3 regions of the Nocardioides seonyuensis genome follow, and region 3 is predicted to be linked to each of the others. Evidence: predicted binding sites of a transcription regulator. Region 3 holds the regulator's gene; each other region holds the start of a gene.
The links. The regulator LexA, encoded in region 3, represses DNA repair genes until DNA is damaged. The targets are predictions, from matches to a motif close to TCGAACANNTGTTCGA.
Positions count from the first base shown of each region.

Region 1: the regulator LexA is predicted to act here: its motif matches at 6,105-6,120, upstream of EXE58_RS13405 (HNH endonuclease signature motif containing protein).
Region 2: the regulator LexA is predicted to act here: its motif matches at 7,496-7,511, upstream of EXE58_RS19325 (DUF6504 family protein).

Region 1 covers NZ_CP038436.1:2,763,778-2,773,543, reverse strand. Annotated here, with positions in the region: gene EXE58_RS13450 (TIGR03557 family F420-dependent LLM class oxidoreductase) at 1-762, shown strand, start outside; gene EXE58_RS13445 (PHP domain-containing protein) at 759-1,601, opposite strand; gene EXE58_RS13440 (histidine phosphatase family protein) at 1,598-2,170, opposite strand; gene EXE58_RS13435 (MFS transporter) at 2,218-3,369, shown strand; gene EXE58_RS13430 (DUF5302 family protein) at 3,371-3,556, opposite strand; gene EXE58_RS13425 (methylenetetrahydrofolate reductase) at 3,651-4,577, shown strand; gene EXE58_RS13420 (GNAT family N-acetyltransferase) at 4,621-5,148, opposite strand; gene EXE58_RS13415 (YrhB domain-containing protein) at 5,230-5,514, opposite strand; gene EXE58_RS13410 (DUF7848 domain-containing protein) at 5,602-5,937, opposite strand; gene EXE58_RS13405 (HNH endonuclease signature motif containing protein) at 6,164-7,459, shown strand; gene EXE58_RS19530 (hypothetical protein) at 7,512-7,658, shown strand; gene EXE58_RS13400 (IS110 family RNA-guided transposase) at 7,940-9,034, opposite strand; gene EXE58_RS13395 (sulfotransferase family protein) at 9,179-9,766, opposite strand, start outside.
Region 2 covers NZ_CP038436.1:32,866-42,631, forward strand. Annotated here, with positions in the region: gene EXE58_RS00150 (transglutaminase TgpA family protein) at 1-386, shown strand, start outside; gene EXE58_RS00155 (DUF3040 domain-containing protein) at 396-854, opposite strand; gene dinB (DNA polymerase IV) at 947-2,116, opposite strand; gene EXE58_RS00165 (methyltransferase domain-containing protein) at 2,138-2,881, opposite strand; gene EXE58_RS00170 (DNA polymerase III subunit alpha) at 2,910-6,593, opposite strand; gene EXE58_RS00175 (SAV_6107 family HEPN domain-containing protein) at 6,583-7,029, opposite strand; gene EXE58_RS19325 (DUF6504 family protein) at 7,042-7,395, opposite strand; gene EXE58_RS19330 (hypothetical protein) at 7,589-8,059, opposite strand; gene EXE58_RS00190 (YbaK/EbsC family protein) at 8,108-8,581, shown strand; gene EXE58_RS00195 (DUF4126 domain-containing protein) at 8,611-9,201, shown strand; gene EXE58_RS00200 (phytoene desaturase family protein) at 9,229-9,766, shown strand, end outside.
Region 3 covers NZ_CP038436.1:2,399,570-2,409,335, reverse strand. Annotated here, with positions in the region: gene EXE58_RS11715 (hypothetical protein) at 116-628, opposite strand; gene EXE58_RS11710 (LysM peptidoglycan-binding domain-containing protein) at 955-1,305, opposite strand; gene EXE58_RS11705 (vWA domain-containing protein) at 1,495-2,841, opposite strand; gene lexA (transcriptional repressor LexA) at 2,976-3,719, shown strand; gene EXE58_RS11695 (ATP-dependent DNA helicase) at 3,720-5,714, opposite strand; gene secD (protein translocase subunit SecD) at 5,884-8,169, opposite strand; gene hflX (GTPase HflX) at 8,272-9,766, opposite strand, start outside.

The sequences.
Region 1 (9,766 bases), 360 kb from region 3:
ATGACCTACGTGACCTGCCCGACGGTCCGCTACCACCCGGCCGTGGTCGCCCAGAAGGCCGCGACCGTGCAGCTGCTCTCGGGTGGCCGCTTCACCCTCGGCGTCGGCTCGGGAGAGAACCTCAACGAGCACGTGGTGGGTCGCGGCTGGCCGAGCGTCGACGTGCGGCACGAGATGCTGGTCGAGGCGCTGGAGATCATCAACGCCCTCTTCGACGGCGGCTACGTGACCCGCGAGGGCAAGCACTTCCGTGTCGACTCCGCCAAGCTGTGGGACCTGCCGGAGTCCCGGGTGCCGATCGCGGCCGCCGTCTCCGGAGCCCAGTCGGTCGAGGCCCTCGCCCCGCTGGCCGACCACATGGTGACCACCGAGCCCGACGGCGACCTCGTGGAGAGCTGGTCGTCCGCGGGGTCGCGGGGCGAGCGACGGATCGGGCAGATGCCGATCTGCTTCGACACCGACCGCGACGCCGCCGTGCAGCGTGCCCACGAGCAGTTCCGCTGGTTCGGTGGGGGCTGGAAGGTCAATGCCGAGCTCCCGGGGACCGCCGGCTTCGCGGGCGCCAGCCAGTTCGTCCGCCCCGAGGACGTCGCCGGCTCCATCCCCTGCGGCGACGACGTCGGCGCGGTGGTGGAGGCCGCGGCCGCGTGGCGCGAGGCCGGGTTCACCGACCTGGCACTGATCCAGATCGGTGGTGACCACCAGGAGGAGTTCCTCGACTGGGCCACCAGCGAGCTGCTCCCAGCCCTGCGGCAGACCTAGGTCGCAGGAGGGCGGCGCGCGAGCAGTCGTTCGTACTCCTCGGGCGCGGTGGTGTTGACGCCCAAGTGGTGGCCGACCTTGCCGAGTCCGTGGTGGTCGCTGCTCCCGGTCACCACCAGGTCCAGCCCGTGTGCGATGGCGCGCAGCTCCGCGCGCTCGGCGGCGTCGTGGTCCTCGTGGTCGACCTCGAGGCCGTCGAGACCGAGGTCGCGGAGCATGCCGAGCGTCTCGACATCGAGCGCCCGGCGACTCCCCCTCCCCCACGGGTGCGCCACCACGCTGACTCCGCCGGCGGCCCGCACGACGCCCACCATGTCGACGAGCGGCGAGGCATAGCGGTGGACGTAGCCGGGGCGGCCGGGCTTGAGGAACCGCTCGAACGCCTCGGTCCGGTCGGCCACCACCCCCTTGGCGACCAGGGCGTCGGCGACGTGCGGGCGCCCGGCCGCGACCGCATCGCCGGCAGCGCGTCGTACGTCAGCCTCGTCGATCTCGATGCCCGCGGCGACCAACCGCTCGCAGATGCCCGGGACCCGGCTGTCACGACCACGGAGGATGCGGTCCAGCTCAGCGTCCAGTACGGGGTGTGCGGGGTCGAGGAAGTAGGCAAGGAGGTGCACGCTGCGGTGCTCGTGCGTCGTGCTGATCTCCATGCCCCGCACGAGCTCGACGCCCTCGCGCTCGGCGACGGCTGCAGCCTGCGCCCAGCCCGCCGCCGTGTCGTGGTCGGTGAGCGCGACCACGTCGAGGCCGGCCGCGGCGGCCTTGGCGACCAGCTCGCCGGGCGGGTCGGTGCCGTCACTGACGCTGGAGTGGGTGTGGAGGTCGATTCGCATCATGCGTTCCAGCTCAGGATCACCGGGGTCTCCCGCTCGAAGCCGAGCACGGACACCGTGGAGGTGTCGAGCCGGAAGAACCTCCCCTCCTGCACCGGCTGCTCGAGCCACCGGGCCGCCAGCGCCCGGAGCGAGTGCCCGTGGGCGAAGGCCAGCGTCCGTCCGCGGCTGCCCTTGACTCGATGCACCACCCGGTCCAGGCGTCGGGTGACGTCGGCAGCGGTCTCCCCGTCCGGGCTCGGGTGCGTCCACACGGTCCAGCCGGGCACGCTCTCGCGGATGGTGGCGGTGGTGATGCCCTCGTAGTCGCCGTACGCCCACTCGACGAGGTCGTCGTCCACCTCGGCACCGGGGAACCCCGCGAGCTCGGCGGTACGACGAGCCCGCTGGCGTGGGCTGGTGAGCACCAGGTCGAAGGTGGTGGCGGCCAGCCGCTCGCGCAGCGCCAGCGCCGCGGCCTCACCGACCTCGGTGAGGGGCAGGTCGGTCACCGAGGTGTGCTTGTGGTCCCGGCTCCACTCGGTCTCGCCGTGGCGGACCAGCCAGAGCTCGGGGGCCGGGGCCTCAGACATGCGGCGAGTCTCGCACGCCGGATGCCGGGGAGTGCCACGATGCGGGCGTGCGTCCCGCCATCGCTGCCGCGTTCTTCACCCAGGGACTCGTCTTCATCAGCCTGACCACGAGGCTGCCCCGTTTCCAGGAGCGGTGGGAGCTCGGCGAGCTGGCGCTGTCAGGGATCCTGCTGCTCATGGTCCTGCTCTCCGGAGCGGGCTCCCTGGTCGCTGAGCGCCTGGCCCGACGATCCGGCAGCGCTCGGCTCCTGCGCACCGGACTGCTGCTGGCAGGCGTGGCGGTGCTCGTCATCGTGCTGGCCCCGCACGTGCTGGTGTTCGTCCTGGGGCTGGCGTCGTACGGCATCGCGCTGGGCCTCGTCGACGCCAGCAGCAACATGCAGGCCGTGGCCCTGGAGCACCGGCTCGGCCGCGTGGTGCTGCCGTCCTTCCACGGCGCCTGGACGCTCGGCGGAGTGTGCGGCGCGGCGTTCGCCCTGGCCGGCTCGGCCCTGCCCTGGGAGTCCGCCGCGATCGTCGCGGTCGTGCCCTTCGCCGCCGCCTTCCTGCCCTTCGTGACTTCCACCCGGTCGGTCTCGGCCGACGTCCCCATCGACGAGGTCGACGTGCCGTGGCGGCCCATCATGCTCATCGGGCTGGCGCTCGTGGTGTTCTACATGGTCGACACCGCCGCCTTCACGTGGGGCCCGGCCTACCTCGAGCACGTCCTCGACGCGCCTGAGGAGCTGATCGCGCTGGCCGTCTTCCCCTACCTCGTGGCGAGCGGACTGGTCAGGCTCGTCGGCGACCGCCTCACCGAGCAGGTGGGAGCCGTCGCCCTGCTGCGCTCAGGGGCGGCTGTCGCCGTGGTCGCCCTCGCCGTCGTCGTGCTCGCCCCCACTTGGCCGGTCGCCGTGCTGGGCTTCACCCTCCTGGGTGGGTCCGTGGCCGTGGTCGCCCCGCTGAGCTTCTCAGCGGCAGCCGCCCTCGCAGCCCGCGACGCCCGCCCGGAGGACCGCCTGGCGCGCGTGGACGCAGTGATCGCCCGCTTCAACCAGTTCAACTACGTCGGGGCGCTCCTCGGCTCGGTGCTGACCGGGCTCGTCGGCTCGGGCTCGCTGCGCCTGGGCTTCGCCGCGCCGCTCGTCCTGGCCTTCGCGCTGTTCCCGCTCACGCGGGCCTTCGCGCCGGCAGACGTACGCGTCGACAGCACGGTCTGACTCAGGAGCCCCCGCCACCCGCCTTGCGGCGGTGCATCGGCTTGGCGACGTTCTTGGCCGACACCTCCGAGCCGTGCGCCTTCTCCTTGGAGCCGGCCGAGTCATCGGGATGGCCGTGCCCGGCCTTGCGATCCAGCGCCTCCCGCATCTTCGCCTTCAGATCTGCGTTGGGGTCCTGGTCAGCCACGGTGTCCTCCAGTTGTGTTCGGTGGCTCCACCCTGCCAAACCGTGTCAAGGACGTCGACCCGATTCTGCACACCGCGTCCGCTACGGTCCCGACGTGGACCTGCAGCGGCGCATCATCGAGGGGCGAGGCGAGTTCCTCATCTTCGCGCTGACCCCGCCGCGACAGGAGGCCTCCCCGGAGAAGGCGCTGGAGATCGCGGGCCGCACGGCCGAGCGCCTCCGGGCCGTGGACCTCGACGGTCTGATCCTCTACGACATCGACGACGAGAGCGGTCGCAACCCCGAGGAACGGCCTTTCCCGTTCCTGCCGACGATGGATCCGGCCGACTACCTGTCTCACTACTTCGACACCGGGAGCACCCCCGTCGTCGTCTACCGGGCCGTGGGGAAGTACGCCGAGTCGGACCTCGAGGCATGGCTGCGGGCCCAGGAGGCCGACCGTCGGCTGTCGGTGTTCGTCGGTGCTGCGTCGCGTGAGGAGTCCGTCGCAACCTCGCTGGCCGACGCCCAGAGCCTGCGGGCGCGGACACGGCCCGACCTGCTGCTCGGCGGAGTGGCGATCCCCGAGCGCCACGCGCGCAAGGGTGACGAGCACCTGAGACTCCTGCGGAAGCAGGACGCCGGATGCTCCTTCTTCGTCACCCAGGTGATCTACGACGTGACCGCCGCGAAGAACCTCGTGTCGGACTATCGCTACGAGTGCCTCGCACGAGGGCTGGCCCCGGCGACCTTCGTCTTCACGTTCTCGGTCTGCGGGTCCACCAAGACTCTCGAGTTCCTCCGATGGCTCGGCGTCGACGTGCCCCGGTGGATCGAGAACGAGCTCCGGCACGCCGACGACACCCTCGACGCGTCCTTCGAGTACGCCCTGGCGGCCGCACGCGAGCTGATGACCTACTGTCGCCGGCTCGGCGTGCCGTTCGGGCTCAACGTCGAGAGCGTCTCCATCCGGCGCGCCGAGATCGAGGCCTCCGTCGAGCTTGCCGCGCGGCTGCGTGAAGGGCTCCACCGGCTGGAGTGAGCGGTGGCGTTGCGGCGGGTCCGGCCGTTGGGACGCCGACGGCCTACTGCGGGCGGTTGGTGAAAGCCCAGTCCAGGCCGTCCTTCCCCTGGTCGTCGAAGAGGGGATCGCGCCGCAGTCCTATCCGCCGTGCCACTGCCTGGCTGGCGGCGTTCTCGGGACGCACCCGGGCGAGCACGATCTCGCCCGGCAGGCTCCGGGACGCCCAGTCGAGAACCGCCAGTGCTGCTTCCGTGGCGTAGCCCCGACCCCATGCGCTCGGATGGAAGCGGTACATGAGGTTGAGCACCGGCGCTGCATGGACGGTCATCCGCCGGACACCGCAGTTGCCGATGAGTCGTCCAGTCTCCCTCTCGAACACGCAGCAGTTGCCGAAGTCGTGGTGCGACCAGTGCTCGAGCCACCGCTGCAGGACAGCCTCGACCTCGGACAGCTCCTCGACCCGGTCAGAAGGGTTGTACCTGACCACAGAGTCATCGGAGAGGATGCGCAGCACGGCGGGGGCGTCGACGGGCGTCGGTGGGCGCAACGACAGCCGGGTTGTGGCCTGCCATTCAGAAGGGACTGACACGGTCCCCACTCTGCCGTGTCGACCCGACACATCCGCGCCGGCAGATCCGCGCACCATCCACGACAGATCCGGACGCTGGCGTCAGGTTTCGAAGGCGGAACGGCCCCGGGCGATCTGGCTCGCCGTGTCGGCTCCCGACCGTGTGAACCATGGTTCGTCGCCGGACTTGGGCACGACGAGCGCGCCGTTGCCTGCAAGCGCGTGGGTTACCTCGCCTGCGTCGAGGAACGTGCGGCTGTTGTAGGAGAACGCCCATGCGGTGTCGTAATCGGCGACGCCCGAGATCACCCACTCGCCCGCTGCGAACTCGGGGTAGCGGGAGTTGAGCAACGAGACGGCCACTCGGCGTGCGTCATCCTCGGTCATGGGTTCGAGGCTACCGAGGAGTCGGTGCTCTGGGCGCTCGCTCATCGGCAGGTCCGCGCACCATTAGCAGCAGATCCGGGCGTTCCCTCAGCGGGAATTCCCGTGCTTGTGAGCCCAGGCATCGGCAGTCTCCTGGTCTGGCGACGGCGGGGAGTCCGCAAGGCAGACGCCACAGCGCGCAAAGTATCGGCCCGCCTCCTCCCAGTGGTGGACATCGCCCGCCCTGACCCAGTCCGGCGACCAGTCGACCGCAAAGGCGTACAAGAGACCGGAGGTCACGCCCTGCATGAGCCGCTCAATCGTCTCGTCGCTGAGCCCGAGATCGAAACCTCCGTTCGTAACCTGCAACTCGGTTCTCACGTTGTCTTCAACCAGGGCGACCACGCGCTTTGCCCGTTCAGCGATTAGTCGATCATCCGTCATGGCCGCATCGTGACACGACCGCTCATCGGCATGAGCTGATGAGGCACGAGCGGACTTTACTGTCGTCATTACGGCGAGGGCGGATGCCTGATCTGAGAAGGGCACCAGACGTAGTTCCTCCACAGCGACCCAGATCTATTGACCACCCGCTCCGCTACGCCCTACAATCGAACTTGTGTTCGAATCCTCCCTTGGCTCGCCGACTCTCACCCCGCACGGGGCGAGTGTGCGCACGCTGAGGGACGCACTCACCACCATCCCCCTCGCCGCCGCCCCCGAGGAGTGCGTCGACCAGCTCGAGGAGCTGGAGCGCCTGAAGTCGGCCATCTGTGCCACGCAGGCCCGGATCAGCGGTCAGCTCGACCAGCACCGACTGGCCCAGGACGAGGCACGACGACAGCTGGAGCCGCGCCGGCGTCGCCCCAAGCCCGAGGCCGGCATCGCCAAGGAGATCGGCCTTGCTCGCCGCGAGTCGCCCCACGACGGCCGGCGCAAGCTGGCCCTGGCTCGAGCGCTCCTCCATGACCTGCCCGAAACACTGGCAGCGCTCGAGCGGGGCGATCTCAACGAGCGTCGCGCCGAGATCATCGCGTCCGAGACCTCGTGCCTGGACGCCGAGAAGCGCCGCGAAGTCGACGTGGTCGTGTGCCGCGATCTGGACGGTCTCGGCGACGGTCACCTGCGGGACCTCGTGCAGCGCGAGGTGCTGCGCCGCGACGAGGAGGGCTGGCTCGCGCGGCACGAAAGGGCTCGAGCCAAGCGCCGGGTCACCGGCCGCATCCTCGGCGACGGAATGGGCCAGCTGAGCGCGACCCTGCCCGCCACGGACCTGTCACTGATCATGGCCTCGCTCGACGCCGCCGCCGAGACGGCGCGCGCCCAGGGCGACGAGCGCGACCGCAGCCAGCTCGTCGCGGACACGCTGGTCGGTCGACTCAGCGGCCGAGGCCGCAACACCCCGGCGCCGACTGCCATCAAGCTGCTGGTCAGCGCGGAGACGTTGATGGGCGAGGGCGACGAGCCCGGCTACGTGTTCTCGGCCGGTCACGTCCCGGCATCTGTGGCCAGGAGCATGGTGATCGCCGCCGCAGGGCACGCACACTCCACGATCCAACGGCTCTTCACCGCACCGCACAACGGCGCCCTGGTCGCCATGGAGTCCTCGACGAGCTTCTTCCGCGGGGCGCTGGCCGAGTTCATCAAGCTGCGTGACCGGCGCTGTCGCTCCCCCTTCTGCAGTGCTCCGATCCGCCACGTCGACCACGTCAACGGGCGTGCCGACGACGGCGTCACCTCCTCCGACAACGGCCAGGGCCTCTGCGAGGCCTGCAACTACGCCAAGGAGGCTCACGGCTGGCGCCACGAGCCCCATCCCGACCCTCTGGCCGTCACCGAGGTCTCAGTCACCACCCCGACCGGCCACGTCCACCGGTCGCGAGCCCCTGACCCGCCGACAGACCAGTCACACCCCTCCCCAGCCGAGCGCCACGTCTCGGCACGGCTGCTGGCGCTCGCCTCCTGAGGTGGCGCCTGCGTCCTCGGATGAAGTCGCGCGTCTCGGGTACCTCCGAGCCATGACTGAGGAACAGCACGGCCACAACCCCGACCAGGACGCCGAGCCGCCCACGCCGGACGGCGAGGAGCCCAACACCGAGCAGCTCGACCCTGACTCAGAGCCGGCCAGCGACCCCGATCCCGAGCCGGGTGCGTCCGACTCCTGATATGTAGCGATCTCCTGTCAAGGGCAGGGTGAGGCGCCCGTCTCGCTGGTTGCGGGCGGGCGCCTCGTGCTTCGTCGTGGGACTGTCGGCGAGCGTGTCGTTCTCGACGCGCGGGTCAGTCTGATATTCGCGGGTTGATTACCGCAGGACGGTTGTTCCGGCTGGAGCGGGACCGCTTGTCTAGGAACGAGCGTCGACGCGATGGTCTGCTCATAGGAGTCACGCGGGTCGCTCCTCGCGCTGTCACCGGAGTCCTGTGGCGAAGCAGTCGGTGTGGCTGGTCAGCTGTCGTCGAGAATGGCCAGGGACCAGCACCAGCCAGCGAGTTCGCGAGCGATCGCGATGTTGGCGACGTTGTGCCGCTTGCGGTGGTCGATGAACCGCACCCAGCGCTGGTGCAGCCGGTGGTTGCCTTCGTCCCCACGCACTCTGGCTGCTGCCGGGGCCAGGCCCCAGCGGTCGCGCATGGTCTTGCCGACCGAGTAGCGGGGTCGGTGGTGCCAGGCTGCCTCGACGAGAAGTCGCCGCGCGTGACCGTTGCCGGTCTTGGCGATCGAGCCGCGGTTCTTCGACTCCCCGGAGGAGTGCTCCGCCGGTGTGAGCCCGACGAAGGTCCCGATGGTGCGGCCCGTGAACCGATGCCAGTCACCGATCTCGACAGCCAACGCGAACCCGGTCAGGGTGCTGACGCCGCGCAGGCAGCCGAGTCGGCGCACCACCGGGGTGAACTCGCTGTCAGCAGCCATCTCCTCGATCGCGGCGTCCAGCCGGTCGCGACGAGCCCACGTGGTCCTGACGGTCTCGTAGTCGTTGTCGAAAGTCAGCTGCGTGGCTCGACTAATCAGCTGGGGAAGGGCCTGGGTCCGCAGCCAGGTGTCGTGCTTGCCGGTCCAGGGGTTCCCGCCGTCGTAGACGATCCCGTGCCGCAGCAGCAGCTTCGTCAACCGGTGTCTTGCTCGCATCAAGTCACCGCGGCAGTCCTCCCGCGCCCGCACCAGGTCTCGGGCCGCCTCTTGCTCGACCGTCGGAATGGCGACCGAGGTGATCTCGTCCAGCCGCAGCAGCCGCGCCAGATGGACCGCATCGCGAGCATCGGTCTTCACCCGATCACCTGATGGCTTCTGCAGCTTGCTGGGCGCGGCGACCTGGCAGCGGATCCCGGCATCGGTCAGCGACCGATAGAGCCCGAACCCCGTGGGCCCCGCCTCATAGGTCACCGCCACCGGGGCCGGCAGGCCCTGGAGCCAAGACCTGATGTGGGCATAGGACGGAGTCAGCTTCGACTGGAACAACTCGCCCGTGACGCCATCGATCGCCGCTGCCGCGACTGATCGGGCGTGCACGTCGAGCCCAACGCTCGTACGCTCGGTAAACACCGGGGCCTCCCACAACTGTCGGATAGGCCGAGCAGGTGGCCCCTGCTCGGTAACCCACGAATCTCTGTGAGTGAGGCCCCGGCCCGCAACCAACTCACGACGAGCCGGTCACGTCATACCGTCTAGCCGGTCAGGACTGACTGATCACGACTCGGCGCCCCGGTTGATCTTGGCGGCGAACCGAGCCGCCAGCTCGTCCGGATCAAGAGTTCCCTCGAGGATCCGCCGCGTCGGCCATGCAGTCGTGTCGATCCCCGACAGCTCGGCGAAGAGCTCGAGGTCCTGGCCGTACATCGCCGCGATCCTCTCCAGCTGCTCGCCCGTCGGCGGCGTCCCCACCACCCCGGCATCGCCGGCGTTGCGCTGCGAGAGCGGAGGATGGGGCGCGAAGCGCGCCAGCTCGAGGTGGTCGGTCACTGCGTCGAGGGTGCCCTCGAAGTCGGCGAACATCTCCCGGAACTCCAGGAGGAGCCACTGCTCCCGGGGGAAGACGTCGAAGCCCCGCCGCAGTTGCTCGCCGTAGTAGCCGCGCGCGATTCCCGACATGTGCCCGTAGCGCACCGGCTTCACCCCGGCGGGCAGCTCTGCCGGCAGTGACGTCTCGGCGAACCGCCGGATGAACTTCGGCCAGTCCACCCACGGCATCACCCGCGCCCGCAGGTGGGCCCAGTGGGAGAAGAGCCGCTCCAACGGGTCACGGAAGATCGCGATGAGCGGCATGTCCGGCCGGTA
Region 2 (9,766 bases), 1.6 Mb from region 3:
GTACCGGCGCCTTCCTGGGATCCTTGCTGGGCACGCCCTCTCCCGCCCGCGAGCGACCGGACCGACCGCGCCGAGGACGTCTCGAGGCACCCCTGGCTGCCGCCGCCCTCGACAGGCTGGTCGAGCGTCTCGAGCGCAGCCGCTACGCGCCCTACGCCCCCGAGGGCTCGGAGGCGGCCCGGGGCCGGCTCGCGGACGACGCCGACCTCGTCATGGAGGCGCTCGTCTCGGGCGTCTCGGGCAGGGTCCAGCGGCGGGCGGAGTGGTGGCCACGTTCGGTGGTGGGATCGCCTTGGGGCCGACGACCCCGACAAGGTCCTGGGGTGACCGGGAGCACCCAGGTCGACCCGGTCGCGACGGACCGGACCGAGGAGCTCGTGGGCTAGGGCAGTGTCCTAGAACCCACGCTCGCGGCGACGACGCCAGCGCTCCTCGACGCGCTCCATGAAGGAGCCGTGCGAGCGCTGCCGCGGGCGAGAGGGACGGTGCTTGCGGCCGCCGTCGACCACGCCGAAGCCGGTGTGGCCGGACTCGCGAACCTTCGAGGCACCCTGCGGCGAGGCCATCCGGGCAGTGGGTGTGCGCATTGCGGTCACGGCGAGCACCGCGCCACCGAGCATCACCACGAAGCCGACCACACCCATGATGACACCGGGAACGGGCTGGCTGAGGAGCACTGCTCCCACGAGCATGCCGATCCCGGCGACGAGGATCACCCCGCCGAGGATCGCTCGACGACGGGCGGCCCGCTGGAACGAGGTGCCCCGGAGCGCGGAGGCGAGCTTGGGGTCCTCCTCGACGAGCGCGCGCTCCATCTGCTCGAGGAGACGAAGTTCTTCCTCCGAGAGCGGCACGACTCCTCCTCCACAACGGCTGACTGGTCTCAAGTCTAGGCACGCCTGCAACAAGACGGGTAGCGGTCGGGCGAAATTGGTCACGCCGATCTTCAGACGAGGCTGGCGGGCCGCACCGCGGCAGCCCCGAAGCGCCGTGCGGCCCGGTCGACCGCGCGGTCGGCCTCCGCCCAGCCGCACTCGGGCTCTCCCAGCACCAGCTGTCGCTGGACGCTGGCCCGCGGCACCAGCCCCTCGACCCGGACGCCGACCAAGCGCACCCGGGACCGCGTGAGGCCGAGCGAGTCGTGGAGCCGGGTGACGGCACGGTGGATCTCCACCGTGACGTCGGTCGGCTCGGGAAGGGTCCGTGACCTGGTCAGCGTGGTGAAGTCTGCGAAGCGGAGCTTGAGGGTCACCGTGCGCCCGGCCACGCCGGCCACGCGCATCCGCCGCCCCACCCGGTCGGAGAGCCTGAGGAGCTCACGCACCACGACGTCCCTGTCGTCGGTGTCGCGCGCGAAGGTCTCGTCAGCACCCATCGACCTCTCGGGGTCGTGCGGGCCCGCCTGGGGCGAGAGGTCCGTGCGGTCGGTCCCCCAGGCGAGGTGGTGGAGCTGTCGCCCCAGGTGGTCGCCGACGGCTCGCTGCAGGGTGCGCAGCGGTGTGTGTGCGACGTCGCCGACGGTGACCAGTCCGAGCCGGTGGAGCATCGCCTGCGTCTTCTCCCCCACTCCCCACAGCTCACCCACGTCGAGCGGGTGGAGGAAGGAGGTCACCTCGGTCGGGGGCACGACGACCACGCCGTCAGGCTTGGCCCGCTTGCTGGCCAGCTTGGCGACCGCGACGGTGGCGGCCACGCCCACCGAGCAGGTGATCTGCTGCTCGTCGTGGATCGTCGAGCGCAGGCGCTCGGCGATGAGCTCGGGAGGCCCCAGCCGCCGGGTCGACCCGCTGACGTCGAGGAACGCCTCGTCCAGCGAGATCGCCTCGACCACTGGGGTGACCTCTCGGAAGACCTCCATCACCGAGGCCGACACGGTGCCGAACAGCTCGAAGTCGGGAGCGATCACCACCGCGTCGGGGCAGAGGCGTCTGGCCCTGGTCATCGGCAGCGCGGAGCGGACGCCGTGGTCACGGGCCAGGTAGTTGGCCGAGAGCACCACGCCCCGGCTGCCACCACCCACGATGACGGGCTGACCCACCAGGTCCGGCCGTCCACGGGTGGCGACGGAGGCGTAGAACGCGTCCATGTCGACGTGGAGGATCGGGGTGTCGGTCATCGACACCCCCGACTCGAGGAGTCAGTGCTGGGCGAGCAGGTGCAGCTGCGTGGCGAGCGGGAGGAACTCAGGGCGCGTTGCCACCGCCTGCTCGAGGTCTGCCAGCGCAGTCGCGGCACCCGGCTCGAGGTCGATGAGGTTGCCCGGGACGAGGTCGGCGAAGACACGCACGGCATGGACGGTGCTCGGACCGAACCCAGCTCCGGAGAGCAGGCCGAGCACCTCCTCGTGGGTGAAGCGGCGCCCACCACGGCTGCTCGTCGACACATCGGCGTCGAGCAGCTCGCGAGCAGCCTGGAAGTGGCCGGCCATCGCGCGGGCCACCACCGCGGCGTGGCGCTGGGCGACGAGCAGGCTGAGGTGACCCCCCGGACGCAGCACCTCGGCGATCGTGGCGAGGGCCTCAGCAGGGTCGTCGACGACCTCGAGGACGCCGTGGCAGAGCACCAGGTCGGCCTCGTCGACGAGGTCGGCGAGGTCGGCGAGGTCTCCTTGCTGACCTGAGACCAGGTCGGCGACGTCGCGCTCACGGGCGCGTCGGTCGAGGGCAGCCAGGGCGTCGGGGCTGGGGTCGATGACCTGGACGCGATGGCCCAGCTCGGCCAGCGCGACGGCGAAGCCACCCGTGCCCCCGCCGATGTCGATGATGCGCGCCGGCTCTCCTGACGAGCCGTCGGGAGCGTCGAGGACATCCCGGACCGCGGACCAGACGACGCCGGTGCGCACGGCCTGGCGGCGCTCGTGGGAGGTGCTGGTGCCTGGCATGGACCCAACCCTAGTGCGTCGCGGCCTCTCACCCCGGGCTCCCGGGGCTGCGGTGCCACAGCTTGCGGGCGACGTCCTTCACCGAGTCGCCAGCCGGTCTGATGTCGGCATAGGGGGACATCTGGAACCCGCTGCTGTGCACGAGCACGCGTCGTTGCTGGGGGCTTGTGTCGGCCGGGTCATCCGTCCTGACCGGCCGGTCGAGGCGGGCCAGCTCGGCGCGCACCAGGTCGATCCCCTCGTCGCTGTCGCGGCCCTGCAACCACAGCGCGTGCAGTCGTGGCAGCTCCCAGGCGCCGGTGGCACGCAGCGAGACGCCACGGCGACCGGTGCGCCGGAGCTCGCCCCGCACGAGCAGCAGCCACGAGCCGAAGACCGTGGCGGCGCAGGGAGCCTGGGCGTCCTCGAAGAAGGTCGCGTCCACCGGCCCGGTGCCGTCGTCCAGCGTCAGGAAGACCACCCGCCGACCCGAGCGGACCGGCGGAGTCTGGGTGGCGACCTTGACCCCTGCCACCAGCAGCTCGGAGCGACTGCGACGACGGAGCAGGTCGCGGCTGGAGGTCGCGCCCAGTGCGTCGAGGAACTCGGCGTAGGGAGTCACCGCGTGCTGGCTGACGTCGAGACCGAGGATCTCCAGCTCGGCCCGCATCCGTTCGTGGCGGCTCATCTCGGGCAGGCCGGTGGCGCGCTCCCCCTGCCCACCCGGCTCGTCACCCAGGCTCAGGGTCAGCTGGACCGAGTCGGCCGGTCGGACCGGCTGGGCCGCACGGGACTGGGCGGCCGCCCGGACCGCGGGGTCGGAGCTGTTGAGCTCTGCTGCGCCCGCGGCCCGCACGGCGGCGGGTCGCAGCGTCCGGCGCGCCGCAAGGCCCCGACCACGGGAGGTGCGGTCGAGCACCCGGGCATGCCGGTCGAGCTCGGCGGCCTGCAGCAGCAGGTCACGGCGAGTGAGCCGACCACGACGCTGGACCGTGGCATCGCCGGCGTCGATGTCGTAGACCGAGTCGAAGCCGCCGGCCAGCACCAGCCGCTCGAGGACCGGGCGCGAGACCCGGGCCCGGTGGAAGAAGTCCGACAACGAGACGTAGGGCGTCTCCCGCGCGGTGACGATGCGGGCGACCTCGGCCTCGCTGATGCCCTTGACGTCGGCGAGCGAGATCCGGATCGCGTGGCCGGCAGGGTGCTGCTCACTGCGCTCGACGCAGTAGGACGCCTCACTGGCGTTGACGTCGAGACCGAGCACACCCACCCCGAACTGGCGGGCGTCGTCGAGGATCAGTCGTTTGGGATACATGCCGGGGTCGTGGGTGAGCACCCCCGCCAGGAAGTGGGCCGGCCAGTGGGCCTTGAGCCAGGCCGACTGGTAGGTGGGCAGCGCGAAGGCCGCCGCGTGCGCCTTGCAGAAGCCGAAGGAGGCGAAGGACTCCAGCACCTTCCACAGCCTCTCGACAAGTGGGAGGTCGTAGCCGTGCGAGAGCGCCCGCGCGTGGAACCACACCTTGGTCTCGGCCATCCCCTCGGTGTCTCCGAGGGCGCGACGCTTCTCGTCGGCCTCGGCGTAGGAGACCCGCGCGAACCTGGCGATGATCTCGATCACCTGCTCGTGGAAGACCACCACACCTCGGGTCGACTCCAGGATCGGGCGCAGGTCGTCGTGGAAGTAGCGGGCGATCTTCCATCCCTGCTTGGCCTCGAGGTAGGGGGTGATCATGTCGCTCTTGACCGGGCCGGGACGGAACAGCGAGATGTCGGTGATGATGTCCTCGAAGCTCTCGATGCCGGACTTGCCGACGAGCTCGCGCTGACCCGGTGACTCGATCTGGAAGACGCCCAGGGTCTTGGCCTCGCTGATCATCGAGTAGGTCGGCACGTCGTCGAAGGGGACCTGCACCTCGTCGTCGAGGTCGATCTCGACGCCGTCGACCCGTGCCACCTCGGCGACCGCGTGGGCCATCGCCGACTGCATCCGGATGCCGAGCACGTCGAGCTTGAGCAGGCCGAGCTCCTCGACGTCGTCCTTGTCGAACTGGCTCATCGGGAAGCCCGAGTAGGAGGCCTCCACCGGGGTCCGGTCGAGCAGGGTGGCATCGGAGAGGAGCACTCCGCACGGGTGCATGGCGATGTGTCGGGGCAGCCCGTCGAGCCGCTCGACCAGGCCGAAGAAGAGGTCGAGGCCGCCCGGCCCTCCCCAGGACCCGGTCAGACCGCTGGCCCGCAGCTCCGGCAGGTCGCGCAGCGCCAGCCGGGCATCGCGGGCGCGGATGTGGGGGAAGGCCTTGGCGATGGCGTCGATCTCACCCGGCGGCATGCCGAGGGCAGCCCCGACATCGCGCACGGCGTGGCGGACCCGGTAGGTGTCCATCATCGAGACGCAGACGCAGCGCTCTCCCCCGAACTTCTCGAGGATCGCGCGGTAGACCTCTTCACGGCGCGCCGACTCGACGTCGATGTCGATGTCGGGCAACGAGGCACGCAGCGGCGAGAGGAACCGCTCCATGATCAGGTTGTGGCGGATCGGGTCGACACCGGAGACCCCGAGCAGGTAGTTGACCAGGCTCCCGGCACCCGAGCCGCGAGCCGCCCGGCGGATGCCCATCGCACCGATCATGTCGGTGACGTCGGCGACGGTGAGGAAGTAGGAGGCGTAGCCCAGTGTCTTGATGATCTCCAGCTCGTCGTCGAGCCGTTTCCAGATCCGCTGGCGCGGCGCGTTGCCGTAGCGGCCTCCGATCGCGGCCTCGCACCGACGGCGGAGCTCGACATCGGCTCCTCGGGCTCCGGCGTCGAACTCGGGGAAGTGGATCTCGCCGATGCCCAGGTCGGCCCGCGGGTCGAGGGCGCAACGGTCGGCGACGGCCCGGGTGCGGGCCAGCAAACGGCGCGCCTCGGTCTCGCTGTCACCCATGCCGGCCAGCCGGCAGACCTCCTCGGCGACCTCGTGCATCTCCTTGCCGGACTTCAGGAACCCCTCGGCGTTGCCGCGGGAGCCGTCCGGGCCGATGTCACGCAGGCTGGCCGACCCCAACGGCACGAGCCGACGGGCGGCGTCGAGCACGTCGACGACGGGCGCGTCCAGGCGGTCGGCGTATCGCACCGCGTTGGTGAGCACGCTCGTCAAGCCGGCCCGGTGGGCCATCGCGGCCATCCGGGCAGCATGGTGGGACGTGCCGGGACCCCAGGTCGCCGCACCGCCCCGGCCGGCCCTGAGCCGGTGGGAGACCAGCTCGACGACGAGGTTCTCCCGAGGGACGACCTCGCACCACGACTCGATCACGGCCGCGCCGAGGTCGTCACGCCGTCGGGTCGCCGCCATGCCCAGGTCGGAGGCCGGCCCCAGCAGGACGACCACGTGCCCGCCGGACAGGTGGGGCGCGAGCAGGTCGAGGCCGGCCACGGGACGGCCCCGCTCACCGGCGAGGTGGGCAGCGGAGACCATCCGGCACACCGCAGCCCAGCCGGCCCGACCGACCGCAAGGAAGGTCGCCCGCCCTGCCCCGACCGCCAGGTCGACCCCGAGCACCGGGCGGACACCTGCCGAGCGGCAGGCGTTGACGAACTTGACCGCCCCGTAGGTGCCGTCGCGATCGGTGAGGGCGAGGGTGTCCATCTCGTGCTCGACGGCCCGCTCCACCAGGACGTGGGGATGAGAGGCGCCGAACTGTCGGGAGTAGCCCGACGCCACGTGGAGATGGACGAACGGATCAGGCGACACCGCTGTGCTCGCTCGCGTGGGGCACCGCTGCCCGACCGCCTGCACGGACGTGGGGCACCAGCCCCAACGACTGCTCCACCACGGCCAGGAACCGGTCGGAGTCGCGCACCAGGTCGTCGGCCTCGCGCTCGGTCACGGCTCGGGTCGAGCCCGCCTCGGCGGCTGCCCGCTTGGCAGCGCCGGCGGCGAAGAAGCGTGCCCACTCGGTGAGCTCGGGGGCCACCTCGGCCAGCAGGACCCAGGCGTTCTTCTGGCGGCGGGCCCGTGGCGCCGGGCGAGCCCGTGCCGCCAGCAGGGCGGCCGCAGCCTGCAACGCCGCGACGTGGGCGCAGGCGTAGCGGGTCGGGACGTCGCGCGCGGTGACCGCCTCGTGGAGGGAGGCGGCCGAGCGCTCGAGGTAGGAGTGGGTGGTCGCGGGCAGGAGGTGGGGAGACATCGTCACTCCCCCTCAGTCGACGCAGCCGACGAGCTGCCAGCGCCCGTCGGTCCAGCTGAAGGAGAGGTCGAAGACTCCGTCGTTGTCGACGCCACGGCCTGCCGCGACCCGCCACAGCTCGCGCTCGACCAGCATGTCGGTGTGGGCCTGGGTGGGAGGGGTCTGGTCTGGACGGGTCTCGGCAGGCGACGTCGCCTCGTCGGAGCCCACCACCGCCCGCACTCCGGCGGACTGCCACCAGGGGCCGGTCTCGACCCAGTGCGCCAGCACCGCGCGCACCTTCCACAGCCGGCCGCGCCACAGGAACTGGTCGGGCCCCTCGGTCTCGCCGCGTCGCACCTCGACGGGGTCGTCGTACTGCCTCATCACGCCTCCACTGCACCTCTGGCAGGTTCTGCCTGCTGTCAGTCGACCCCGGGGCGACCCGGGTGTCGGTGGGGGTCGAGGTCACCGCCACCCGGGTCTGTCGAACGTTTGTTCGAACACCCTGAACGGTACTACCCCTGTCCGACAGTCTCAAGAGAACGGCCCCGACGGACCGGAGGAACGCAGCCGGAGGCTAGACGTCGTCGCGCAGGTAGGCGGTGGTGTCCTTGCGCCACAGGAGGACCACGAGGAGCGCACCCAGCAGGATCAGGAGGACCGAGAGGACCACGAAGATCGTCGGCATCTGGTTCTGCAGGCAGACCGTGACCACCAGCGCTCCCATGAACGCCGTGGCCGTCAGGACCCAGCGCGCCCAGGGGAACCCGCCGGCCAGGAACGCGCCCAGGACCAGCGAGAGCAGGGCGAAGCCGACGAAGGCCACCACGGCGAGGGCGACGAACCCCGGCGAGATCTGGTCGGCACGCAGCGCCTCGATCCCCCCTTGGGCCAGGATCTCCTGCGCGGTGGGGTTGCCCTCGGCCCACGTCATCAGGATGTCGTCGCTCATCAACCAGGTGAGCAGAGTGATCACGCCCGAGGTCGCCACGAGCAGGGCGAGCACCCGCAGGCTGTTGACCACTGATCCCGGCATCTCGCGCGACATGATTTCCCTCCGAAGGCACTTGCGGTCCGTGCTGGCTAGGCTCCCCCCATGTCGAGTGAGCACCCAGCGATCACCTCGTTCAGAGATGAGCTCGTCCGGCGCGGCGGCACCGGTGAGGTAGTCATCCTGCCGGACAGCGCCCACACTGCCGCACTCGCCGCCGCCGCGCTCGGCTGCGAGGTGGGCGCCATCGCCAACAGCCTCCTGTTCGACGCCGGCGGCCACCCGGTCCTGATCCTCACCTCCGGCGCCCACCGGGTCGACACCGCCACAGCGGCCGCCCGGGTGGGCGTCGAGCGCCTCGACCGCGCCAGCCCCGACTTCGTACGACGCCACACCGGACAGGTCATCGGCGGCGTCTCGCCGTTCGACCACCCGGCCCCTGTCCCGACCTGGATCGACCCCTGGCTGCGCCGGCACGAGACGATCTGGGCAGCTGCGGGCCACCCCGCCGCGGTGTTCTCCACGACGTTCGACGAGCTCCTCGCGATGACCGGTGGCACCGTGGCCGAGGTGGCCTGACATGGAGGTCCGAGCATGGAGGTGACCGAGTGGACTCCCTGGCACTGACCTTCTCCACCGGCTGGGCCAGCGGCATCAACGCCTACCTGGTGGTGCTCGTGATGGGGCTGGCCGACCGGTTCGGCACGTTCAGCGACATCCCCGACGTCCTCGCACGGTGGGACGTCCTGGCCGCTGCCGGGTTCCTCTACGCCATGGAGTTCATCGCCGACAAGATCCCCTACATCGACTCCACCTGGGACGCGATCTCCACCGCGATCCGTCCCACGGCAGGCACGGTGATCGGCGTGCTGCTCGCCGGTGACGCCTCCTCGCTCGACCAGGCGGTGCTGGGGGCCGTGGGCGGAGGCACCGCGCTGCTCTCCCACCTGGTCAAGGCCGGCGGCCGACTCGCCATCAACTCCTCCCCCGAGCCCGTCACCAACGTCGCTGCCAGCCTCACCGAGGACTTCGCGGTCCTCGGTGTCGTCTGGTTCGCCCTGGAGCACCCGGAGGCGGCCGCTGCCCTGGCCGGCGTCCTGCTCGCCCTGGGGCTCGTCATGCTCCTGCTGGTCGCCCGCCTGGTCCGCCGCGGCTGGCGGCGCTGGAAGAAGAAGGACCCCATCCACCAGGCGGCCTAGCGGGACGGGGTCACTAGGGTTCACCGCGTGTCGGACGTGGTGGTGGTCGGTGGCGGCTTCGGTGGCATGTCGAGCGCCGCGAGGCTGGCCAAGCTCGGCCACGACGTCACCCTCGTCGAGCGCTCCCACGTGCTCGGCGGCGCACTGGGCTCGGAGTCCAGCCAGGGCTTCACGTGGGATGCCGGCCCGTCCACCACACTGCTGCCGGCCGTGGTCCGCGACCTCTTCCGCAAGTCCGGCCGCCCGCTCGAGCGCGAGCTCGACCTGCAGCCGCTGGACCTCGTGCGGGAGCACCGCTTCGCCGACGGCTCCTCGCTGGCCCTCCCGGGCGGCTCGCGGGCAGCCCAGCTGGCCGCGGTCGAGAGCCTCGGTGCCGGACTGGGGCGGCAGTGGGTCGACCACGTGGCGTCGTACGGCGACGTGTGGGAGCTGCTGCGACGCGAGTGGTTCGAGCGGCCGTGGAACCCCGACCTGGCGCCCAAGGAGCTGACCTCGCTGCTGGCCTCGCGCGAGTCGCTCCACAAGAGGCTGCGACGCAGCTTCAAGGACGAGCGGCTCAGGCTGG
Region 3 (9,766 bases):
ACCTGGACGCAGGAAGCGGGTTCGTCCGCGCTTGCTTCGGACGGCGAGAGAACGACAAGCTGCAGGAGCGCGACACATAGTCCGAGCCAGATAGCACAGCCGCCAGTTCGGATCATCAGACGAACCCAAAGTGCGCGACGACCCATTCCCCCTGGCGTTTGGCCAGCGTGATCGAAATGGTGGCCTTCCCCGGCGGGAAGGTTCGCGTCTCACCCTTGGCGTCATACACCACCGTTTCAGGCACGGTCTTGGTTAGCTCGAAGGTCGGCACCTCGTCCTCCACCCGGACGAGTTTCGTGATCGTCGACCCGTCGAACTCAGCATGACCTCCCGCTCGGTAGACGCTTCTCACAGTCTCGACGAAGTCTTGGCACGGCTTGCACTGGGGCGACATATTGGAGTACTCAGCCGTCTCACCACTTACCTGCATCTTGTCCGAAGCTGCCTGCCAACGCCGGATGAACTCCTCCGGAGTCTCCTGCTCAGCTGTCGCAGTCTCGGTCGGCGTGGGCGTCGCGGCAGACGTGGAGGGCATCTTGGGCGAGGGCTCGGCCTCCTGACAGCCGGCCAGGGCGAGCCCGAGCAGCGGAGCGAGGGCGGTGGCGACGAGCGCGCGTCGTACGGACATCAGATGCCTTCCCGAGAACAGCGATGACGCGAGAGAACCTAGCGACAACGACACCTCTGCGGGACCCGCGGAGATCGTCCTGTGGACAACCTGCGGGGATGGCGGGTGATTTCGAGGCTCGCGAGTTCGCACCGCAACCACCTAGGGGAGCCGCTCGCACATCAACCGAGTCACCGCCCGGACCTCAACCACCGAGGGGAGCCGGTCGCGGCTCAACCATCAGCGCAAGCGAAGAGGGGCGGGCCGCGTAGGCCCGCCCCTCGTCTTCCCCTGGTCCACCGGTTGGGGTCGAAGCAACCGGTGGAGGTCTGTGGTGCTGCGGTCGCTCAGTCGGTGGCGACCGGGACGCGGAGCTTCTGGCCGGCGGAGACCGCGGCGGAGTCGAGGGCGTTGAGTCGCTCGATCTCGGTGATCATGGCGCGCACGTCACCGTCGTCGGCGACGTCGCTGGCGATCCCCCACAGCGTGTCGCCGGGGGCGACCTGGACGACCTCGGTGGCCGGTGCGGTGCCGGCCTCTTCGGTGCCGACGGCGCCGGCGGCGAGGAAGAAGGCCGCAGCGAGCGCGACCAGGAGCCCGGCGAGCACGACCACCACCCGACCCCGACGGGTCAGCCGCACGGTCGAGCGACGCGGGGCGGCGGTGCGGAAGGTGGGAGAGATGCTGAGGGTGCTCATGGTGGCCTCCTGGGGAAGTTCAGCCGGTCGTTGATGTCGAGGGAATGTCTAGAGCGAGCCACCGACAGTGGGTCGGACTCGATCAGAGATTCGATCGAACATGTGTACGACGATAGAGCAGGTGTTCGAACGATGCAAGCACCGTAGCGAACAAATGTTCGAGCCCCCAGCAGGGCTAGGCGCAACCTCTCAGGGCCGCGAGGCGTTCATCCTCCGCAGCAGCACCAGCACGAGCGCGCCCAGACCCAGGACGGCCAGAGCCAGCACGCCCACCACCACCCACAGGACGACAGGGACACCGTCCTCGGCGTCACTGGCAGCCGCGTCGGCCGCCTCGGACCCGCCGTTGGACGGGGTCTCGGTCGGCGTCGCACTGGCGGTGTCGGAGGGGGTCGCCGTCTCCGTCGGCATCGCGACGTCGGTGACCTCGACGGTGAACTGGTACTCCACGGCGCCGTACTCCTCGTCGGAGGTCGTGTCGTCGAGGATCGCGGCGAAGAAGTAGGTGCCGGCCTCGGACACGCCGTCCTCGAGCGGCGAGTCGACGAGGGCTGTCGTGGCGGTGCCCTCGCTGTAGTGGCCCCACCGGTCCAGCCGGCTGCCGTCGGGCTTGTTCAGCTCGTAGGCCAGGCAGCAGCCGTACTCCGCGGTGCCGTCGTCGGTGGCGGTGACCGCGATGCTCTGCCCGACCTCGAGGTCGATGGAGTACCACCGCGCCTCGCCGTTGACGATGTCGTCGACGTACGTCGTCCCGGGCTCGACCGGAGTCGCCTGGACCTGCGAGGGGCCGCCGTCGACCTCCTCACCCGCTGCCTGGAATCGCGAGATCGCCCGGCTCGAGACTGCGCTGAGCTGCTCGGTGAGCGCTGCGGTGTCGTCGGCAGGGACGTAGGTGCCACCGGTCGCGTCGGCGATGCACTCGAGCTGCTTGCGGGCGGCGGCGTTGTCCTGGAGGAACAGGCCCACGGTGTCGACGCGGACCTCGATGCCGTCGCGGGCCAGCTGCTTGGCGGCCTTGCACGGAGTCGGGTCGCCGCAAGTGTCCTCGCCGTCGCTGACCAGCACGATCGAGCGCTCGCCCTCGGCGGAGAAGTCGTCGGCCGCCTGGGTCAGGGAGTGCCCGATCGGGGTGAAGCCGGTCGGCCTCGCCTGCTCGACCGCGGCGACGATCTCATCACCCGACTCCGACGCTGGGGCGATGGGTACGGCGAGCTCGGTGTCACGGCAGCCCGGCGCCTTGGCGTCGCCGGCGTACTCGCTGCCGTAGAGCCGCAGACCGACCTCGACCTCACCCGGCACCGAGCCCACGAAGTCGCGCACCGCCTCGCGGGCGCCGGCCATCAGCGTCGTGCCGGAGGCGTCCTTGCGCTCCATCGATCCGGAGACGTCGAGGATGACGAGCAGCTGCCCGCTCGCCTCCTCGGCCAGCGCGGGCGCAGCGCCGGCCGCCGGCGACGAGGAGAAGCCGAGGGCCGTCACGAAGATGGTCGAGGCCACGGCGAGGGTCGAGGTGAGAGCGGGAAGTCGTCGAGTCACGGGTGGCACCCTCCCCCCAAGAAGGGCCGGTCAAACACGAGGGCATCCTGGGCAACACGCTTCGAACAGATGTTTGATCAACGGCCCGGCGATGGCTACGGTGGGGACACACTCGATCAGCAGGAGGCGCCACCATGGCGAAGAAGGACGCACCGGGCTCCCAGGGCCCCGACGCGAAGGTCGTGGCCATGCCCGACGGACCGCCAGACGCCACCGGCCTGACGCCTCGCCAGCAGCGCGTGCTCGCCACCATCAAGGACGCCATCGAGCAGCGCGGCTACCCGCCGAGCATGCGCGAGATCGGGCAGGCCGTGGGCCTGACGTCCTCCTCCAGCGTCGCCCACCAGCTGCGCGTCCTCGAGGGCAAGGGCTTCCTCAAGCGCGATCCCAACCGTCCGCGCGCCCTCGAGGTGTTCCTGCCCGAGGTGATGGCAGCGCGCAAGGCCATGGGTTCGGCCGAGGAGTCCTCGGTCGACGAGACCGGCATCGGCGACCTCGCCCCCACCGCGCTCAACATCCCGCTCGTCGGCCGCATCGCCGCCGGCGGCCCGATCCTCGCCGAGGAGCAGGTCACCGACGTCTTCCCGCTTCCCAAGCAGCTCGTCGGCGACGGCACGCTCTTCCTCCTCGAGGTCTCCGGTGACTCGATGATCGACGCGGCGATCTGCAACGGCGACTACGTGGTGATCCGCCAGGAGCAGACCGCGACCAACGGCCAGATCGTCGCCGCGATGATCGACGGCGAGGCGACGGTCAAGACCTTCCAGCGCAAGGACGGCCACGTGTGGCTGCTCCCCCACAACGCCGCCTACGACCCGATCCCCGGTGACAACGCCACGATCCTCGGCGTCGTGACGGCGGTGCTGCGCAGCCTCTGATCAGCCCGCGGCCAGCCGGGCGAGCGCCTTGCGCACCAGCGCCGGGTCGGTCGTGGTCCACATGGGTGGCAGCGACGCCTTGAGGAATCCGCCGTACCTCGCGGTCGCCAGCCGCGGGTCCAGGACCGAGACGACCCCGCGGTCGGTGGTGGTGCGGATGAGGCGTCCGGCGCCCTGCGCGAGCAGCAGGGCCGCGTGGGTCGCCGAGACCTCCATGAAGCCGTTGCGGCCCATCGCGTCGGCGGCCTTGGCGCGCGCGGACATCAGCGGGTCGTCAGGCCGCGGGAACGGGATGCGGTCGATGATCACCTGCTGGCATGTCTCGCCCGGCACGTCGAGGCCCTGCCACAGCGACAGCGTGCCGAACAGGCACGTGTGGGGATCCTCGACGAACTGCTTGGCCAGCTCGGGCAGCTGGGCGTCGCCCTGGGCGAGCGTCGTGAGGTGGGGCAGGCGGGTGCGTACGACCTCGGCAGCTGCCTCGGCGGCACGGCGCGAGGAGAACAACCCGAGCGTGCGGCCCTCGGCTGCGTCGACGAGCTCGCAGATCTCGTCGAGCTGGGCGGCACCCAGGCCGTCGCGGCCCGGCGGCGGCAGGTGGCGGGCGACGTAGAGGATGGCCTGCTGGCCGTAGTCGAACGGCGAGCCCACGTCGATGCCGCGCCAGGGCAGCACACCATCCCCCTCGGGGTCGGAGCCGCCGTCGAGCACGCGCTCGGCCGGCTTGAGGCCGAGCGAGGTCGCCACCGCTCCGAAGTCACCCCCGAGCATCAACGTCGCCGAGGTGAACACCACCGTCTTGTCGGTGAGGAGCTTGTCTCGCATCGGCCCCCACACCTGGAGGGGCGCGACGTGGAGACGAGCGGGGATCCGGTCGCGGGCCTCGTTGAGCCAGAGCACGTCGGCCGCCGACCCGCTCGCCATCCGCTCGGCGTTGACGAAGACCTCCTGCAGGAGCCCACGCGCCTGGGTGCGGCCGGCGTCGGCATCGCCCTCGCCGCCCTCCTTGGGGAAGGCGGAGATGCACCCGCGGGCGGCGTCGCGCACCCGCGCCAGGGCCTCACCGAGCTGTTCGGGGACCAGGTCGATCCGCCCCGGTGACGTCGCGATGATGGCGTCGGAGAGGTCGTCGGCGGCACTCTCGAGGTCGCCGATCGGGTCGCCGTCGACGTCTGCCAGCCAGCGATTGGCACGCTTGGCCGCACGCTCCACGTCGGCCACCGCGAGCTCGTCGGTCGCCGCCTGGGTCACCCGGGCGGTGAGCTCGTGGGCCTCGTCGATGACCACCGTGTCGTAGTCGGGGATCATCGGCACCTCCTCGATCGCGTCGATCGCGAGGAGGGAGTGGTTGGTGACGATCAGGTGGGAGCGGTGGGCCTTCTCGCGCGCGAGCTCGGCGAAGCACTCCTGGCCGAACGGGCACTTGGCCGCGCCCAGGCACTCGCGGTGGTTGACGCTCACCTGGCGCCACTCGCGGTCGGTGTGGCGTGGAGCGTTGTCGCGCTCGCCCGTGCCCTTGGCCTCGGACTCCTCCTCCGCCCAGGCGCGCAGCTCGAGGACCTTCTCGGCCATCGATCCCATCGGTACGTCGACCAGCGTGCCCTGGTCGTCGGGCACGCCGTTGCGGATGCGGTGGAGGCAGGCGTAGTTGGAGCGGCCCTTCAGCACGGCGTGGGAGGTGTCGACGCCGTCGACGCCCTTGACCGCCTCGACCAGGCGCGGGATGTCGCGCTCGACGAGCTGGTGCTGCAGGGCGAGGGTCGCCGTGGCCACCACGACCCGCTTGTCGTGGAGCAGCGCGGGCACGAGGTAGCCCAGCGACTTGCCGGTGCCCGTCCCGGCCTGCACCAGCAGGTGGCGGTGGGACTCCATCGCCGCGGCGACCTCCTCGGCCATCCGCACCTGCCCGTCGCGCTGCTGGCCGCCCAACGCCGCCACCGCGGCGGTCAACACCTCGGCGACGGTCGAGGACGCAAGAACGCTTTCAGGCACCAGAGAACCTTACGGGCCGGCGCCGACAGAGCGTCGTACGCCATCCACAGCGGGACCTCCGCGCTGGCTCACGCCGACTCGACGATCGGTTGACGCCGACTCGGCGGGAGGTTTGCGCCGATTCGGCGGGAGGTTTGCGCCGACTCGGCGGGTGTTCGCGCCGACTCGCCGGTCAGACGACGGCGCCGGAGTCCTCGGGGTCGCGGGCGACCTTCTCCTTCTTGACCCGGCTCATCGGCCACTTCTCCTGGAAGTAGGTGAGGATCGGGGTCGCGGTGAACATCGAGGAGTAGGTACCGACGATGAGGCCGACGAGCAGCGCGATGGAGAAGTCGCGCAGGCTGTCGCCACCGAGGACGGCCAGGGCCGCCAGGATGAACATCGTGCCGAGGCCGGTGTTGATGGTGCGCGGCACCGTCTCGATGACGGCACGGTTGGCCATCGCCTTGAACGAGTCGTCGGGGCGGGAGGCGTACCAGCGCTCGCGGATGCGGTCGAAGACCACGACCGTGTCGTTGACCGAGAGACCGATGATCGTCATCGCCGCCGCCAGGAAGATGCCGTCGATGGGCTTCTCCAGCCAGGCGAACAGGCCCACCACGAGGATGACGTCGTGGAACATCGCGAGCACCGCGGCGACGCCGAAGGTCCACTTGAACCGGAACGCGAGGTAGAGCAGCTGGGCCAGGAACGCCACACCGAAGGCGATGAGCGCGTTGTTGCGCAGCTCCTCACCGAGCGACGCGCCGATGGTCTGGTCGTCGATCTTGTCGACCTCGCCACCGATGGCGGCCAGGGAGTCCTCGATCGCCTGCTCCTCCTCGTTGGAGATCTCGCCGGTGCGGACCGTGAAGTCTGCGGTGTCGGCCGTCTGCACCACGGCGGTCGGGAACCCGGCCTCCTCCACCGCGTCGCGCGCCTCGTCGATCGAGATCTCCTTGGAGACCGAGTAGTCGAGCTGGCGCCCGCCGGTGAACTCCACGCCCAGGTTGAGGCCGTTGACGACGATGCCGAGGATGGCGATCAGGAGGGCGGCCCCGGAGACCGCGATCCAGGCAGCCCGGCGCTTCATGATGTCGAAGTCGGACTTGTCGAGCCAGGTGCGGACCCTGCCGACGTTGCCGAGACCGCTGATCGCCGGGCGCTGCTGGACCGGGCGGTTGGCGACGGCGAGCTCACAGAGCACGCGCGCAACGATCAGTGCGGAGATCATGGAGGCGATGACACCGATGGACAGCGTCACACCGAAGCCCTTGATGGGCCCGGAGCCGAGGAAGAACAGCAGCCCGGCGGCCAGCAGCGTGGTGACGTTGGAGTCGATGATCGCGGTCCACGCCTTGTTGAAGCCGACGATCAGGGCGCGCCGCAGCCCCGCTGAGGGATATTCGGCGTACTCCTCCCGCGCTCTCTCGAAGACGAGGACGTTGGCGTCGATCGCCATGCCGATCGCGAGCACGAAGCCCGCGAGCCCGGGCAGGGTCAGCGTGGAGTTGAGCGCGAGCAGCATCGCGTAGGCGAGCAACGCGTAGGTCGCCAGCGCGATCGTGGCCATCGCGCCGACGAGGCGGTAGACGACGATGATGAAGAGGCCGGTGAGGATCAGGCCGATGATGCCGGCCTGAATCGAGGCGTCGATCGCGGCGGCACCGAGGGTCGGGCCGACGAGGCGGTCGGAGACGGCCTTGAGCTCCAGGGGCAGGGCACCGCCCTCGATGAGGGTGGCCAGCTCCTTGGCCTCCTCGAGGCTCTGCTGGCCGTCGATGTCAGTGGCGCCACCGCGGATACCGACCTCACAGCCGACGCTCGGGTCGACCTGGGGGGAGGTGATGATCTCCCCGTCGAGCACGATCGCGACGCGGCGCTTGGGGTCGCCCGGCGGGTTGCACGCGGCCTCGCCGGTGATGTCGGCCCAGACGTCGCCGCCCTTGCCGGTGAAGTCGAGCTTGACGACGTAGTCGACCGAGTCCTGGTTCTGGGTGCCGGTGGCTCCCTTGACCTCCTGGCCGGTCATCTTGGTCGGGCCGATCTCGAGGGTGTCGCCCTGGTCGCTCGGCAGGACGAGGTTGCCTTCCTTCTTCGGCTCGGTGCCCGGCTCCACGACACGGAGCACCTCGTGGAAGGTCAGCTGGGCGGTCTTGCCGATCTGGTCCTCGGCCTCCTGCGCCTCCTCATCACTGGAGACACCGGGCAGCTCGACGAGGATGCGATCCTCGCCCTGGCGCACCAGCGTCGACTCGGCGACGCCGAGCGCGTCGACGCGGCCGCGCAGGACCGCGATGGTCTTGTCGACGTTCTCCGCGTTGGCGGGCGTCTCCTCGGTGCCCTCGGCCTGGAAGACGAACTGCGCCCCACCCCGGAGGTCGAGACCGAGGTTGGGCTCCTTGTTGAGGCTCAGGGCCACGCACCCGGCCAGCAGGCCGAGCACGAGAAGGAACCTGACGAGAACTCCGCGTGACATGCGCGACATCTTCCACTACTCGGGGGTAGTGCCCGAATCCGGGCACGGATGACCCAACGGGTGGACGGTGGCGAAGGTTCCGCCGTCGCCCGGGAGGCCGGCTCAGGTGGAGTACGACGCCAGCTCGTTGGCGAGGTCGGCGTGAGCCCGCCCGATCACGTGGGTGCCCTCCCCGGTGTGCTCCATCGTCGCGATCTCGGCCTGCTGGTGGATGCGGTTGACCAGGTCGCCGCGGTCATACGGCAGCAGCACGTCGAACTCGACCTGCGGGCGGGGCAGCTCGGACTCGACCAGGCGCAGCGCCTCCTCGATCCCCTGCCCCGTCCTCGCACTCACGACCACGCTGTGCGGCTCGCGGCGGCGCAGCCGATCGATGACCAGCGGGTCCGCCGCATCGGCCTTGTTGATGACGATGATCTCGGGCACCTTGGCGGCGTCGATCTCGGCGAGGACCTCCCGCACCGCGGCGATCTGCCCCTCGGGGTCGGCGTGTGAGCCGTCGACCACGTGGAGCAGCAGGTCGGCGTCGGCGACCTCCTCCAGCGTCGACCGGAACGCCTCGACCAGCTGGTGGGGCAGGTGCCGGACGAACCCGACGGTGTCGGACATCGTGTAGATGCGGCCGTCGGCGGTGGTGGTGCGGCGGGTGGTCGGGTCGAGCGTGGCGAAGAGCGCGTCCTCGACCAGGACCCCGGCGTCGGTGAGGCGGTTGAGCAGGGAGGACTTGCCGGCGTTGGTGTAGCCGGCGATCGCGACGCTGGGGATGCGGTTGGAGCGGCGCGACTGGCGCTTGGTGTCGCGGGTGCCCTTCATCTCCTTGAGCTCGCGGCGCAGCTTGGCGATCTTGGTGTTGATGCGACGCCGGTCGGTCTCGATCTTGGTCTCACCGGGACCGCGACCACCGATGCCCTCGCCGCCGGCGGCACGACCACCGGCCTGGCGGGAGAGCTGGCCGCCCCAGCCGCGCAGGCGCTGCTTCATGTACTGCAGCTGCGCGAGCTCGACCTGCGCCTGGCCCTCCTTGGACTTCGCGTGCTGGGCGAAGATGTCGAGGATCAGGGCGGTGCGGTCGACCACCTTGACCTTGATGCGGTCCTCGAGGTTGCGCAGCTGGCTGGGCGCGAGCTCGCCGTCGCAGATCACGGTGTCGGCGCCGGTGGCCTGCACGATCTCGCGGATCGCGTCGACCTTGCCGCGCCCGATGTAGGTCGCCGGGTCGGGCCGGTGGCGGCGCTGGAAGACCGCCTCGAGCACCTCGGAGCCGGCCGTCTCGGCGAGCAACGCGAGCTCGGCCATGGAGTTCTCGGCGTCCTGAGCAGTGCCCTCGGTCCACACGCCGACCAGCACGACCTTCTCCAGCCGGAGCTGGCGGTACTCGACCTCGGTGATGTCCTCGAGCTCGGTGCGCAGGCCCGCGACCCTGCGCAGCGCGTGGCGCTCGGCGAGGTCCTGGGCCCCGGTGGAGAGCTCCTCGGGATCGGTCTCGTCGTCGTAGCCGGACTCGAAGTCACCGTCGAGGTCGTCGAAGTCGTCGAGGTCGTCGTCAGGCTCGAGGTCGAGGTCGTCGTCGCGGAGCTCGATGGTGCCCGCGTCGTCC